Regions from separate parts of the Bacillus sp. SRL543 genome, predicted to be linked through region 2. Evidence: predicted binding sites of a transcription regulator. Region 2 holds the regulator's gene; the other holds the start of a gene.
What was found. The regulator LexA, encoded in region 2, represses DNA repair genes until DNA is damaged. The targets are predictions, from matches to a motif close to CGAACATATGTTCG.
Positions count from the first base shown of each region.

Region 1: the regulator LexA is predicted to act here: its motif matches at 4,136-4,149, upstream of AC4E8B_RS11690 (rRNA methyltransferase).

Region 1 covers NZ_OZ481794.1:2,327,568-2,334,508, forward strand. Annotated here, with positions in the region: gene AC4E8B_RS11675 (alanine/glycine:cation symporter family protein) at 77-1,522, shown strand; gene AC4E8B_RS11680 (hypothetical protein) at 1,814-2,584, shown strand; gene AC4E8B_RS11685 (staygreen family protein) at 2,662-3,138, shown strand; gene AC4E8B_RS11690 (rRNA methyltransferase) at 3,696-4,067, opposite strand; gene AC4E8B_RS11695 (nucleoside deaminase) at 4,290-4,757, shown strand; gene AC4E8B_RS11700 (vanadium-dependent haloperoxidase) at 4,886-5,776, opposite strand; gene htpG (molecular chaperone HtpG) at 5,929-6,941, opposite strand, start outside.
Region 2 covers NZ_OZ481794.1:2,041,980-2,048,920, reverse strand. Annotated here, with positions in the region: gene tkt (transketolase) at 1-698, opposite strand, end outside; gene AC4E8B_RS10335 (DUF896 domain-containing protein) at 878-1,117, opposite strand; gene AC4E8B_RS10330 (YneB family resolvase-like protein) at 1,247-1,894, opposite strand; gene yneA (cell division suppressor protein YneA) at 1,910-2,242, opposite strand; gene lexA (transcriptional repressor LexA) at 2,401-3,024, shown strand; gene AC4E8B_RS10315 (DUF4257 domain-containing protein) at 3,278-3,559, shown strand; gene AC4E8B_RS10310 (DL-endopeptidase inhibitor IseA) at 3,765-4,307, shown strand; gene AC4E8B_RS10305 (helix-turn-helix domain-containing protein) at 4,467-5,000, opposite strand; gene AC4E8B_RS10300 (hypothetical protein) at 5,109-5,516, opposite strand; gene AC4E8B_RS10295 (hypothetical protein) at 5,720-6,241, shown strand; gene AC4E8B_RS10290 (hypothetical protein) at 6,324-6,569, opposite strand.

The sequences.
Region 1 (6,941 bases), 290 kb from region 2:
CTAAAGTTCTGATAGATTTAATAAAGTTACTATTTTAAAATAACTAATTGTTGGCAGTCAGTTAAGGGGGAAACGAATGGAGACTTTTGTAAGCGTGTTCCAGGAATATGTAGGCCTGGTAAATGATTTTGTATGGACTTATATTTTGATAGCCGGTTTGATTGCACTGGGATTGTATTTCAGCTTCAGAACCAAATTTGTGCAGCTGAGATACTTTGGGGAAATGTTCAGGATCCTTGGCGATAAATCCATGGTTTCTGCTGAAGGCAAGAGGGGAATCTCGTCATTCCAGGCGTTTAGCATCAGTGCTGCCTCGCGTATTGGCACAGGCAATATGGCCGGCGTCGCTACGGCGATTGCAGGGGGAGGCCCGGGGGCGGTATTCTGGATGTGGCTCATCGCCTTTCTTGGAGGGGCTTCCAGCTTTGTTGAAAGCACTCTTGCCCAGATTTATAAAGTTAAAGATAAAGACGGATTCCGCGGGGGTCCGGCCTACTATATGGAGAGAGGCTTAAACAAACGCTGGATGGGGATAGTATTCGCGGTTATCATTACCTTCTGTTTCGGACTGGTATTCAACTCTGTCCAGTCCAATACCATCTCACTTGCATTTAATCAGTCCTTTGGGATCGGCAGACTGTGGATCGGCATCGTGCTGGCAATCTTTACGGCTGTCATCATCTTTGGAGGGGTCAAGCGGATTGCCCATGTATCACAGGTGATTGTACCGGTCATGGCTGTTCTCTACCTGATCCTTGCTATTGTCATACTGGTTATGAATGTGACTGAAATACCTGCTATGTTCAGCTTGATTATTGAAAGTGCATTCGGCTTCAGGGAAGCAGCCGGGGGTGCCATGGGTGCTGCCGTCATGATGGGGATCAAGCGGGGGCTCTTCTCCAATGAAGCCGGTATGGGGAGTGCGCCGAATGCTGCGGCCACAGCAGCAGTTACACATCCGGCGAAGCAGGGTCTTATCCAGACCCTTGGCGTATTTGTTGATACCATCCTGATTTGTTCAGCAACAGCCTTCATAATCCTTCTCTCAGGCGACTATGCGGGAACAGACCTGACAGGAATCGAACTCACCCAAACTGCCCTGGCAACGCATATCGGCCCGTGGGCAAGCTATTTTGTGGCAGTGGCGATCCTTCTGTTCGCATTCAGTTCTGTCATAGGCAACTACTATTACGGTGAAACGAATATTGAATTCATTAAAGAAAGCAAGCCTGCTCTCTTTATCTACCGGCTGGCTGTGATCGGTATGGTCATTTTCGGCGCAGCAGTCGACCTTGAAGTTGTCTGGGGACTTGCAGACCTGTTCATGGGCATCATGGCCATCATCAACCTGATAGCCATTACAATGCTTGGCAGAATAGCATTTGCTGCACTGAAAGATTACAAAAATCAGCGCAGGGAAGGAAAAGATCCTGTCTTTTATTCTGACAGCATACCTGGATTGAAAGGCATAGAATACTGGGAGTCTAAAGAAGAAGCTCTAAAGAAGAAAAAAGTAAACTAATATAAAATGGCTTCCCTAAGCAGGGAGGCCATTTTTGTACAGCCGGAAATTAATTTTGCAGATTAGAGGTGAAACTGGCGCCTGACCTGCTTTTTAAAAGATTCAGCAAAGAGCGGAACGGAAGGCACGAATCTCTTTTTGAAAGCAGGAGTATTTTCTTCGTGCGGTGCAGACTCGATTTAGTTGATTCAAGGTCTTGAGGGAAAGCAGCTGGAAAGCTTTGAATCGGTACATATATTTCCCATATCTGGACATAATACGAATAAAAATTGTTCGGAAAGGGCGGTTTTTATGAGAAGGGAACTTTTGTTCGCATTTGCGGCGTTTTTCTTTATGTCAGTTTCAGCCATTACAGGAGCTTATGCAGTTGAAGAAGCTGACAAGGCAGAAACTGTTGTTAAAAAGAAAGAAGATATAACCGGTGATGGAAAAAAGGATACGGTCTATATAAAAGCCATTCCATATGAGGAGGGAGCCTCTTTTTTAAAGGATGTATATGTGATCATCGAAGCATCGAACGGCCAGACGTACCGGGAGAATTTAGAAGGGGGATATGAGCCTTCCGTTAAGTTTATCGACCTTAACCATGACGGTGTAAAAGATTTATTTGCTTCTGTAGCCACCGGGGGCAGCGGCGGGCTCTCCAACTATTATCTGTATAGCTTAAAAGACTTCAAATTAGAGGACTTAAAGGTGCCTGAACCATTGATGATTGACAGTGAATTTATGGATGGCTATAAAGCTTCTGTAACCATTCCTGCAACTGGACAGTCTTATACTTTTGATTTAACAGAGAGAAAGGAAGACTACGAACGATTGGGGCTCTATCATAACGGCAAATTGAATGAGCCTGCAGAGCTGATGGTCAATCCGTTTGGCACGCTCATCCCGATCATGCTTGATGGAGGAAAAAATGGCCTGAAAGGCGTACAGCGCATCAGCGGGGCATATAACGCTGATACAATAGCATTTGCTGAATCAACATGGGTATATGATAATGGCAGCTGGAAAACACTTGATACCAAGCTATACGAAACAGGGAGGGGGCATAAAAAGAGATAGGCCTTTGTCACACTTATGAGACTAACTTCATATGCTATAGCAAGAATAACTTCTTTCCGAAGGGAGAGCAGCTTGCTATGAGTCAATTTAATCCTCAGAAACTGAGCGTCCGGCATCTGGCTCCGGCAACAGAGCAGAAGCCTGTTGACGGCAGGAAATACACGCTTACACATTCAGATGAGACCAGTGAACTGTTTCTTAGCATAGGTTGCGTTTATGATTACAGCTCCGTCAATAAAAATTTCAGGGATGAAGTTCTGGCTGAGTGGCTGCCGCAGATGGGGCAATATGTTCTTAAGGCAGCAGTATATGTGAGCGGGGGAGAGTTTGACGAAGAAACTTCGAAGATGCGCTTTATGATTTTTCAGCGGGAAATGGATTTAGCGCTCAAGGCAATCATGTACGGAGACAGAAGCTTTTTTATCAGCTATCCATGGCTGCTGGATTCACCGATATACGTGCAGTTTGATTCTATATTTCCGCAATTCAGCAAGATGATTTATTATGGCACGCCTAGACAGTATTTAAATAGCGTCCAGCAGCCGGTTATATGAAAAGAGACGTGAAAGCAAGTCCCGGGAATAAACTGGGGCTTGTTTTGCTTTGTTGGTGATGAGCATGGGAGCAAGTGGAATATAAAATTATTATGTTAACTAGTTATCTTTTTAGAAGCAGGGGCATTTCAGAGCAAATGTACCATTAAATTGAGTTAATAAGTCAATAATAGGGATTGATCTGTAAAAGTATATCCAATCAATCAAAAACAGTTGTAAACCAGCTATAAACCAGCCGTAAGTATATTGAATGATGCTAGCATGATTGCAGGTATACTGAAAACCGGCAGCAGGCAGAAAAAGATTGTGATATTCAATAAATGAGCATTATAATGAATTTTTTAAAAAAGTTTATAAAAAGAGGCTCAAACATAAAAAATGATTGCTGCTCAAGTAAGAATAAACAAAATCACTCAAAATCCTAAAAATTTCGATTCCGTCTCACTATCTTAAGTATACTTAACTATTGAGACTAGAGATTTATCTGTTTACACGACTTCCTATAATATATATTATGTTCGGGGCGTAGTTTTAAAAAACAGGACAGCACCAGCTGCCTACTCTATCCGGTGCTTATAGCCGCTGTCTTTTGCCGAATCAGCATCTATGTAGCCTGCGCTGTATTCTATAACGTCGTTTATAAATACATCGTGTTTTTTGGCGAATGATTTAATTTGTTCAATCAGGCTGCTGTCATATGTAGTTTTGTACTGGACTCTGTCTTTGGGGCGATTTTTCTTATTGAATTCTATATAATCCTGCTCCAGCACTTTTTTCAGTCCTGTTTCAAGTAAATAATTCACATGTGTATCATATTCGTATGCCAGATCATTCAATCTTTCAATCAAAGCTTTGCTGATATTTGTCCTGAACTTAACCCTTGATTCATCTGTTAATTGAATTAGTTTGCCGTCAACTTTTTTCCACATAAAATCACCTTTCCGCTTAGATTTCCTCTATATAATAATCATTATATCATTTTCTGTTTTTTACATATGGAACATATGTTCTTGTGGGGTGAATTGCTCACTTTGGCAGCAGTTAACAGCCGCCTTTTCAAAGTTTTGTCAGATTACCTTCCAAACCGCATGCTTTTTTACCCAAAATCTCCAATAATAGATAAAATACCATAGATTGGAGTGATTCTGTTCATGAATCTTTATTTTATGGAAAATGCAGTAGAAGCTGCCCTTGAGAATGCTGCTGCCCATCTGGGAGGTCCTTTTGGGGCGGTTGTGGTAAAAGACGGCAAGGTGATCGGCACAGGTGCCAACCGGGTCACTTCGCTGTATGATCCCACTGCCCACGCTGAAATACAGGCAATCCGCGCTGCCTGCCTGCACCTCCAGGATTTCCAGCTGATCGACTGTGAGATCTATACCAGCTGTGAGCCCTGCCCAATGTGCTTTGGAGCGATATACTGGGCGCGTCCGAAAGCAGTATATTTTGCCTGTACGAAAGAGGATGCAGCCACTGCTGGTTTTGATGATCAATTTATATATGAACAGCTCTCCCTCCCGCTTGAACGGCGCAGCATTGCTATGGTGCAAGTAAAAATGGATGAAGCATTAATGCCATTCAAAATGTGGGAAAAATCTTTTTCTAAGATCATGTATTAGGGATCGTATTCCAATTAAAGCAGATGACTAACTTGAAGAGCTTTTTAAAACGCAGGAATTGATATTCAAAACGAAAAGCCGGAATATTAATATCCAGCTTTCGGCGTATGTGAAACTAAGACAAAGTTTTAGAATTTCAAGTATGGTTTAGCAGCTTCAGTATTCTGTTTCACTCTAACATCATCATCCCTTGTGAGCGAGCGGCATCTTTCATTAAAATTAAACGGAATGGCCTGCAGGTAATCCTCTGAAAGTATGCCAGCGTTCCGGTACTTCCGGCCTGAAAAATCAGGGGAACCTCCCCGCTCGTCCGACTGGCTTTTCAGGTGGCTGATAATCACACTTCCAATATGTCTGCCAAGCCTCAGCCCTTCATCATTATCTGAGGGGAAATGGACTCCTGCGTATAGCCGGCTAAGAGCATCTTCTTTAGCTATCCTTTTAATCTTCCCTGCTTCTTTCGGGAAAAAATAGGTCAGCATGACTTCTGCACAGCCTGATACTACTGCGTGTCCCGAAGGATAGGCAGGAAATCTCGGGGTGCACAGCAATGTTGCAAGCGTCTGATCATACTGATTAGGTCTTGCTGCATCCCAAAGGTATTTTAAATGCCAGGTAACCACCATGCTGTCATTTATAGCACCATGCACAACAGCAAGAATCCTTGCCGCTTCGGTTGGCCCTACACTATACGTATCGATCAGCTTGTCAATGACTGGTGTCCATTGCTTTGTCGGAACTCCTGTACCATAATAAATGCCGATTTTCTTCTGCTGCGGAGACAAGTTGTTCAATGTCCGCTGAACGATTATTAATTCACGATAAAAATCAATATGGTGAGGATCTTTAATCGGCAAAACGATTCTCTTGTGATCTGGATCAAGAAAATGGCCATCGCTGTCCCGTTTTAAAAAGATCAGCGGCCAGGATCCGGCATATGGCGTAACACCATCAGATGGCGGAATTCTTTCTCCCGCATAAGGCTGCTCAGACCAGCGCAAATAATTTTCTTCCATCATTTCACCTCCTTGCCTGATGTAACAGCTTATGAAATCAAAGTGATATGTGGATAGGCATCTTCACTCATTTAAGAGCGGATTCAAAAAAAAAAAAAGACGAACTTCATGGACTATGAAAGTTCGTCTTTTTCATTACTGTGCAGGATTGAATATCATTTCATAACCTTGCAAATATCATTCGTAAACTCCACTGGATCACTGATTGGCAAACCTTCGATCAGCAGAGCCTGGTTGTATAATAGACTGGTGTATAAAGCAAGCTTCTCTTTGTCATTTGCGAACGCATTCTGCAGTGAAGCAAAGACCTCATGATTGGGATTGATTTCCAGGATTTTCTCCGCTTTTACATTCTGGCTGTCCGGCATGCTGTTAAGAATCTTCTCCATTTCGATGGTCAGATCCCCTTCTGCTGCCAGGCAGACCGGATGGCTTTTCAGCCTCTTGGAAGCACGGACTTCCTTAACCTTTCCTGCAAGCAGTTCCTTCATGTTTGTAAACATTTCTTCATATGACTTCTCGTTTTCGCCGCTCTTGTCATCCTCATCAGTTTCAATACCCAGATCAGAGCTGGACACAGACTTGAATTCCTTCTCTTTATAGTTCATCAGCATCTTGATGGCAAATTCATCGATATCTTCGGTAAAGTACAGAATTTCGTAACCTTTGTCAGCAACAAGCTCTGTCTGCGGAAGCTTTTCAATCCGGCTGACAGATTCCCCGGCAGCATAATAAATATACTTTTGGTCCTCAGGCATTCCTGCGATATATTCATCAAGCGTTACGAGCTTGTTTTCCTTTGATGAATGGAACATCAGCAGATCCTGCAGCATTTCCTTGTTGCTGCCAAAGTCGCTGTATACCCCGTATTTCAGCTGTCTGCCGAAAGACTCGTAGAATGCTTCATATTTTTCCCGATCATTCTTCAGCATGGACTGCAATTCGCTTTTGATCTTTTTGCCGAGATTCTTTGCAATCAGCTTCAGCTGGCGGTCCTGCTGAAGGATTTCGCGCGAGATATTCAGGGACAGATCTTCTGAATCAACAATTCCTTTCACAAAGCTGAAATAATCAGGAAGCAGCTCGGCGCATTTGTTCATGATCAGCACGCCATTTGAATACAGCTCAAGCCCCTTTTCGTATTCTTTGGAATAATAATCGAACGGGA
Region 2 (6,941 bases):
GCTTCTTCAAGCGCATTCGCTACTTCGCTAAGATCATTGCCATCCTCAACACGGATATATTGCCATCCGTATGATTCAAATCTTTGCGCTACACTTTCAGAGAAAGAACGGTCAAGATCGCCGTCAAGGGAGATATCATTTGAATCATAAAGGACAACCAGCTTGCCAAGCTTCAAGTGGCCTGCAAGCGATGCAGCTTCGGCAGATACACCTTCCATGAGGTCACCGTCGCCGCAGATGCTGTATGTAAAGTGGTCGACTACATTATACTTGTCTTTATTGTAAACAGCTGCAAGATGGCGTTCTGCCATGGCCATGCCGACTGCCATGGCAATGCCTTGTCCAAGCGGGCCTGTTGTCGCGTCTACGCCCTTCGTATGTTTATATTCAGGGTGTCCAGGAGTTTTGCTTCCCCACTGGCGGAATTCCTTCAAATCATCGATTGTGAGACCGTAGCCTGATAAGTGCAGCAGGCTGTATAAAAGCATAGAGCCATGTCCTGCAGACAGGACAAACCTGTCACGGTTAAACCACTCAGGATTAGCCGGGTTATGGTTCATGAAACGGCTCCAGAGTGTATATGCCATCGGAGCTGCCCCCATCGGCATGCCAGGGTGGCCGGAATTAGCTTTTTCAATCGCATCGATAGATAAAGTTCTGATCGAGCTTATCGACAAATCATCAATAGATTCAAACATATACTACATCCTTCCTTTATAAAGAATCTTACTTTTTAATATTATAGCGGCTCTTAATTTTACACAACTGAGAAGCTTCTGTATAGCTTGTGCATTTTGAAAACCTGTATGTAAAAGAGAACCAAAAATAAATCCAAAAAGGGAACACATATTTATGAGTCCCTTTTTGGCATGGTGCATCAATGAAGGCGTTTCTTTTCGTCCTCGCGGAGCTTTTTGATCTTTTTCGGTGTAACATCATTCCCTTTGGGATCCATGATGGTTACACCTTTTAAGGTTGTAAGCATATTGGAACGGAAAGTCTGCAGATACTCGCTGCGAAGCTTCGTCTGCTCCTTGGCCTCTTCGGTCGTCAGTCCTGTGGTTTTTGCTTTGTTTGCCAGCTCATTGATTCTGGCCATTTTATCTTTAGGCAGCATAATAACGCTCCTTTTTCATTCATTTCATTTAGCTTTCTCTAGTCGTTTCCCCTTAAAACCCTGGTCTAAACGGCCGGAGAATACATCAAATGTTACTATAAAAAAAAGCGTTTGCCAAGGCAAACACTCTTACTCTTCCTGTGCATCTATGTATTCCTGATAGCGCCTGTGCACCGTCGCCTTGGAAATAGGATAGCCGAAGCCCCTGAGAGTTGCCGCAATCTCCGAAAATGTAAGCTTGCTGGCTCTAAGGCGGACAATTTCTTCTATTGGAACCTCAATCCGCTCCCTTCCGGAGTGCTCCCCCAGATTCTTAAGGTTCTTCTCCGGCCTGAACCCTCTGTGCACTGCCCTTTTCATGCCTCTTTTGATCTTGATATTATGCAGCTTGCGCTGATATTCTTCCACCATTGAGACAATATTAAGAACCATGGAATCTGATTCGGAAAGCTGCAGCTCCCCATTATGGGAAATGCTGTAGAGCATAGCGCCCTCTTTATATATGAAGTGAAGCAGGGCGATTTTTGCATTGCCCCTTCCGAGCCTCGTTTCATCCTGGATGAGGATGGCTTTGATCCCCTCAGTCTTAATAAGGTCAAGGAGCTCAAGCACACCGTCCCTCTCCAGGTCATACCCGCTGGCCTGTTCCCTGATGACTGCGGCTACTTCAAAGCCTTTTTCCCCGGCAAGTGCAGCCAGTTCCTCTTCCTGCCTCTCCAGTGATGTTTCCTGTGTTTCTTTTGTTGTTGATACCCTGCAATAGATTACTGCTTTCATATATGCTCCTTTATGTTATTCACCCGCAAAGTTCTGAAGGTCATCCTGCAGCTGCCTTGTATGGCTGTCCGCTTTTACCGGGATAAGGATCTGCTCACCCGCTTTGATCGTGCTGCCCGCTATTCCGTTCTCCTCTTCCACCCACATCACGAATTCTTCTGCTGACAGCTTGTGCTTTTCCGAAAATTGCTGAGACAGCCCCCATAATGTATCACCTTCATCTACTGTTACTTCTATATAGTCTTCTTCCCCGAAAATCCTGTCATATCCGGTAAGCAGCAAAGCCGACCCAAAGCTTAAAACGATAAGTATAATAGCATATGAATACTGGTTCCACAATTTTTTCATAAAAGACACCCCGTCATAAGAATATATGTTCGCATTTCGTTGAATTTATTATAAACCGAACATGTGTTTTCCGTCAACAAAAATTCGAACTTATGTTTGTATCTGTTTCGGGTACATGCTATAATTTAATCAATAATAACCATACGGGGTGCGAATACATGGCTAAAATATCCAAAAGGCAGCAGGACATACTGGAATTTATCAAAGAAGAAGTAAAGGCAAAAGGTTATCCCCCTTCAGTAAGGGAAATCGGGGAAGCGGTCGGCCTGGCGTCCAGCTCGACAGTGCACGGGCATCTCGCCCGGCTCGAAAGCAAGGGGATGATCAGAAGGGATCCGACAAAGCCGCGCGCAATTGAAATCCTGGAGCTTGATGAGACATCACATATCCCAAGGAACAATGTTGTAAATGTCCCTATACTCGGGAAGGTCACAGCAGGACAGCCGATCACCGCGATTGAAAATGTAGAAGAATTCTTCCCGCTGCCGGAAAGCATGGCACCGGCAGCCGAACAGGTCTTCATGCTTGAGATCATGGGTGAAAGTATGATCGAAGCCGGCATCCTTGACGGCGACTATGTCATCGTCCGCCAGCAGCAGTCAGCCAACAACGGCGATATTGTCGTGGCAATGACAGATGAAGATGAAGCAACCGTCAAGCGGTTCTTCAAGGAAAGGGATTATATCAGGCTTCAGCCTGAAAACTCTACAATGGAGCCGATCATCCTCCGGAATGTTTCCATTCTCGGCAAGGTCATTGGCGTATACCGCCATATTCACTGATTATATGATTCTCTCAGCCCGGGCACCTGATCGCCTGGGCTGTTTTCTGCTCAAAAAACCTTGTGAATACTAGAATAGTCGCATCTGCTGCTGCTTAGTTTTTCCTGAAGAGTAAATATGTACTATTAAATAAATCTGAAAATTCAGTCATTTTATCCATATCTTCACCCGGCAGGTCTGTTATATAATAGAAGCAACACCATGATTGACCTAAGGTCGCACCAAAAATTCCGGCTTTAGGAGTGTGAGGCAAATGTGGCAGCATGTCGTCTTCGCAATATTCATTGGTGGCCTTGTCGGCGCGGTTGGGCATCTAAAGAAACACGGGAAGCTGATCATGCCGAAAAGAACGAAGCAATTCATCTATCTCGGCTTTTTGGAGGAAATGGTATTGGGATCACTCGCCTCAGCGCTGCTTGTGCTTTCATCAGATGCAAGCTCCCTCTTGAAGGTAGCATTCCTGTCCATGCTTGCAGGACTGGGCGGTGAAGCCTTGATCCGCAGTCTTGACTTAATAAGGGCCGAAAAGAAATGAAACAGGAGGAAAAGCGGAAATTATGCTGAAACTATCACGAGTACAAACGTAAGAAGCCTCTCCCGGAAAGTTGGGAAGAGGCTCTTTTTACGCCTGAAAACTGTAAACAATCATCTGCATTTCGGTAACTTTTCTGTAACTCTTTTGAGGAGAAGGAAAGGTAATATAAGGTTAGAAAGCAAATACACTTATTGGAGGCTTTAAAATGAAAAAACTATTATCCATCCTGTTAGCCGCTGTCGCCCTGTTTACATTCAGTCTTGGCGCCTCAGCAAAATCCGCGGGCGGAGACTTAAGCAGCAAGAAAGCAATCGAACTGGCGGTTAACGCACGTGTGCATCACTGGAACAGCATGAACGGCCATATCCCATCCAAAAAGAACACAGCCTGCTCTATCAAAACTTTTCAATACAAAGGCACGGAATATCGCTACCTGTGCAGTGAAATCAATACTAAAAGCAAGCTGACCAAGTACCTTAATGAATCATTCACCTTAAATGCCATCAGCAAAGGCTACAAAAAATACAGATTCATTGAGTATAAAGGCAAGATGGCACAGCCGAATGCTGATGGCGGCAGCCTGCTTGAATGGAATAAAGCCAAAGCAAAGCTCATCTATTCCAGAAAAGATATCCGCCAGTTCGAATTTACGGTCCCTTACGGCGAAAAGCAATATGAAAAGAAAAAAGTTACGTTTGTAAAGGTCCTCGGGAAGTGGCAGATTAATGCTTTTGATGCGGTGAGATAATGTAAGGAACATGCACTGCCTTGGACGATTGTTCAAGGCAATTTCCTATTGCTTTAAAATTCCTATAAATTTATACATGGCTAATTATCGCATTCATTCTGAACTGTATTAGTTTTAAAATCGAATCGATTAGAAGATGCAATTACCTGTATTTTATAATTAAAGACCCAATGCATTTATTTTAATCCCAAATGTACCAATGCCAATTAATTCCCCATCGTCCCCAAGCAAGGGATATCCTACTATGTAATGCGTGTGTACTTCATTGTTATATTCGTATTCTGCAAATGTTCCTGATGTTTCTTTTGTATCAATCACTCTCTGCTTCAGGGATATCAGTTTTTGCGAATCGATGCAAAAACTTAATTCATCATCCCTGGCACCTATGAACTGATTAACTTCCGCCTGATTAGCAGAATCAAAGATCCATGTATACCTCAGCTCAAGGTCACTGTGTGCCAGCATGCATTTCGTCTGCGTAAACACCTCTTGAAAGGCGGCTAAATCAGATAATAACAGCGAAGGGTTAATATCCAGTACTTTGGCGATATTCCTGCTTATATCAACACTGGGATTCCTTGTTCCAGATTCAATTTGTGAATAATAAGCACGATCGATGAAAATCAGATCGGCCACATCTGCTTGAGTCATATTTTTGCTTTTCCTGAGTGTTATCAGCCAGTCACGTTTCATTTCATACCTCCCTCTTTAACATAATAAAGCCCTCCTGCAAAAATGAGAAGGGCTGGTTCAGGTCGAATGTGCAATTTTAATAAAAAAATGGCTGCCATACTGCTTGTCTTACTTGGAATCCAGATTTTGATTTAGATAAAAAAAGCTCTTCAAAGGAATCTCTTCGTAACTGCAGCCAAATTTGCTTTTAACATGGTCATTCAGCGCATACTCCAAGTTTCCTGCATAAAAATTCACTCTAACATGGCAATGTGCAAGTGCAAGATGATCAGTAAAGCTTTTTGCCAGCTGGTCCAGGTGATATATATGATCATCCAGAACTTTTTCCACTGAGTATACTTCTGCTTTAACGATATTTGATCTCATTTCATCAGATGGTACATGATCTTCCTGGGGGAAATCAGCAAGAGTACAGGCCCTTTTTTCATCAATGATAATCATCCGATAAGTTCTATCTTCCAAAAAAATGTCCCATGCTTCCAGTTCAGTCAAATTCAGTATCCTTTCAAAGTGCATGCACATAACCACCCTTTAGAATTTTCGATTTATCTATCTTTAATCCATTAAAAAAGGACATCCATTCCCTCTGAAATTTAGAAAGTAATGCCCTGATTATATATAAACCATAGGCTATAAAAATTTTCCCAACCCTCTTGATATTCCTGCCGTTAAAATATCAGGTTATAATTGTATAAATTATACAGTTGGGAGATAGATTTTTGAAGAAAATATTAACTTACGTACTCTTCATCCTATTGATAAGTTCAGGATGTTCTAATGAAAATGAAAAAAAAGACCTTCTTGCTGTAAGCCACAATTCTACAGAGGAACTGAAGACCTGGTCGCCCACACCTCATACAGTTATAGAACTGGAAGGGAAGTCTTTAAATTTATATGGAGAATCAGGAAAATACGCCCTTTCTCCGGATGTATTCAGGGTAGATACACAAGGGATACACACTTGGTATTTATGGGTGACACCAGAAGAAAAAAAGAAAATGCTTCATGAGAAAGTTACCATTAAGGGGATCAGTGAGAAAGATAAAAACGAGGAGATATACCTTGCGAACACCATGGTGGTTGATTTGTCCAGCGATGAAAAACAGAGCATGCCCTATTCGGAAAATGCATTAAAATTCGTCGCGAATATTACTCCAGTCAGGGAAGGACGCTGGAAATTAAACAGTTATGTGGACAACACACTCCTAGGAACTACTGTCACCGAGGCACAGCCAAAGTAAGGAAGAAATTCAGCCCTTTAAGGATAAAAGGGCCTTTTTTGAATTAGAAAAAGTCCTCTAGAGTGAGAAAGGTTTTTTTCCATTAAAAGAAAAAATAGAATATGCCGAAAGATAGTGACAATCCAAAGAAAATAGTCATCACCAAGTTAAAGTTATATGATCTATCTTTTTGCTTGGAATGAAGAATAGTTCTTGCCAAAGAAGCAAAAAAAATCAGTGATACCGTGGCCACAAAGAACAATTCTTTCTTACCCATAATTAAGAATGAGGTTGATGCTAAAAAGAGAAAGATGGCAGCTGCTTTTGGCCAGACCGGAGAATTATCCATTTGTCCCCTCCCTTTTTAGTGTATTATAAGCAATCTTATCGCGGTAGGAAAGAGGAAAATAAACTAACATATTGAGTAAAAAGCAAGCTATATGAGCATCCAGTATGGCCCGGCAGGACCATATCCGAATAAAAAGAAATATGAAAAGGCAAGAATGAACCAATTCGAGGACTGACCGGCTTTCTTAAGCGTCTGATTGACTCATATTCCCCACTAGAGGCACTCTGTTCGGCTTTTTTTCTTTAGAGTGCCTCATAGATTTATACTGAGTCACTCTGCCCAGCTTCTCCCGCCATCAGAGTGATTCATATTCTCCTCTTGAAGCACTCTGGTTAGCTCTTTCAGGTTTAGAGTGACTCATATCCTTATTTC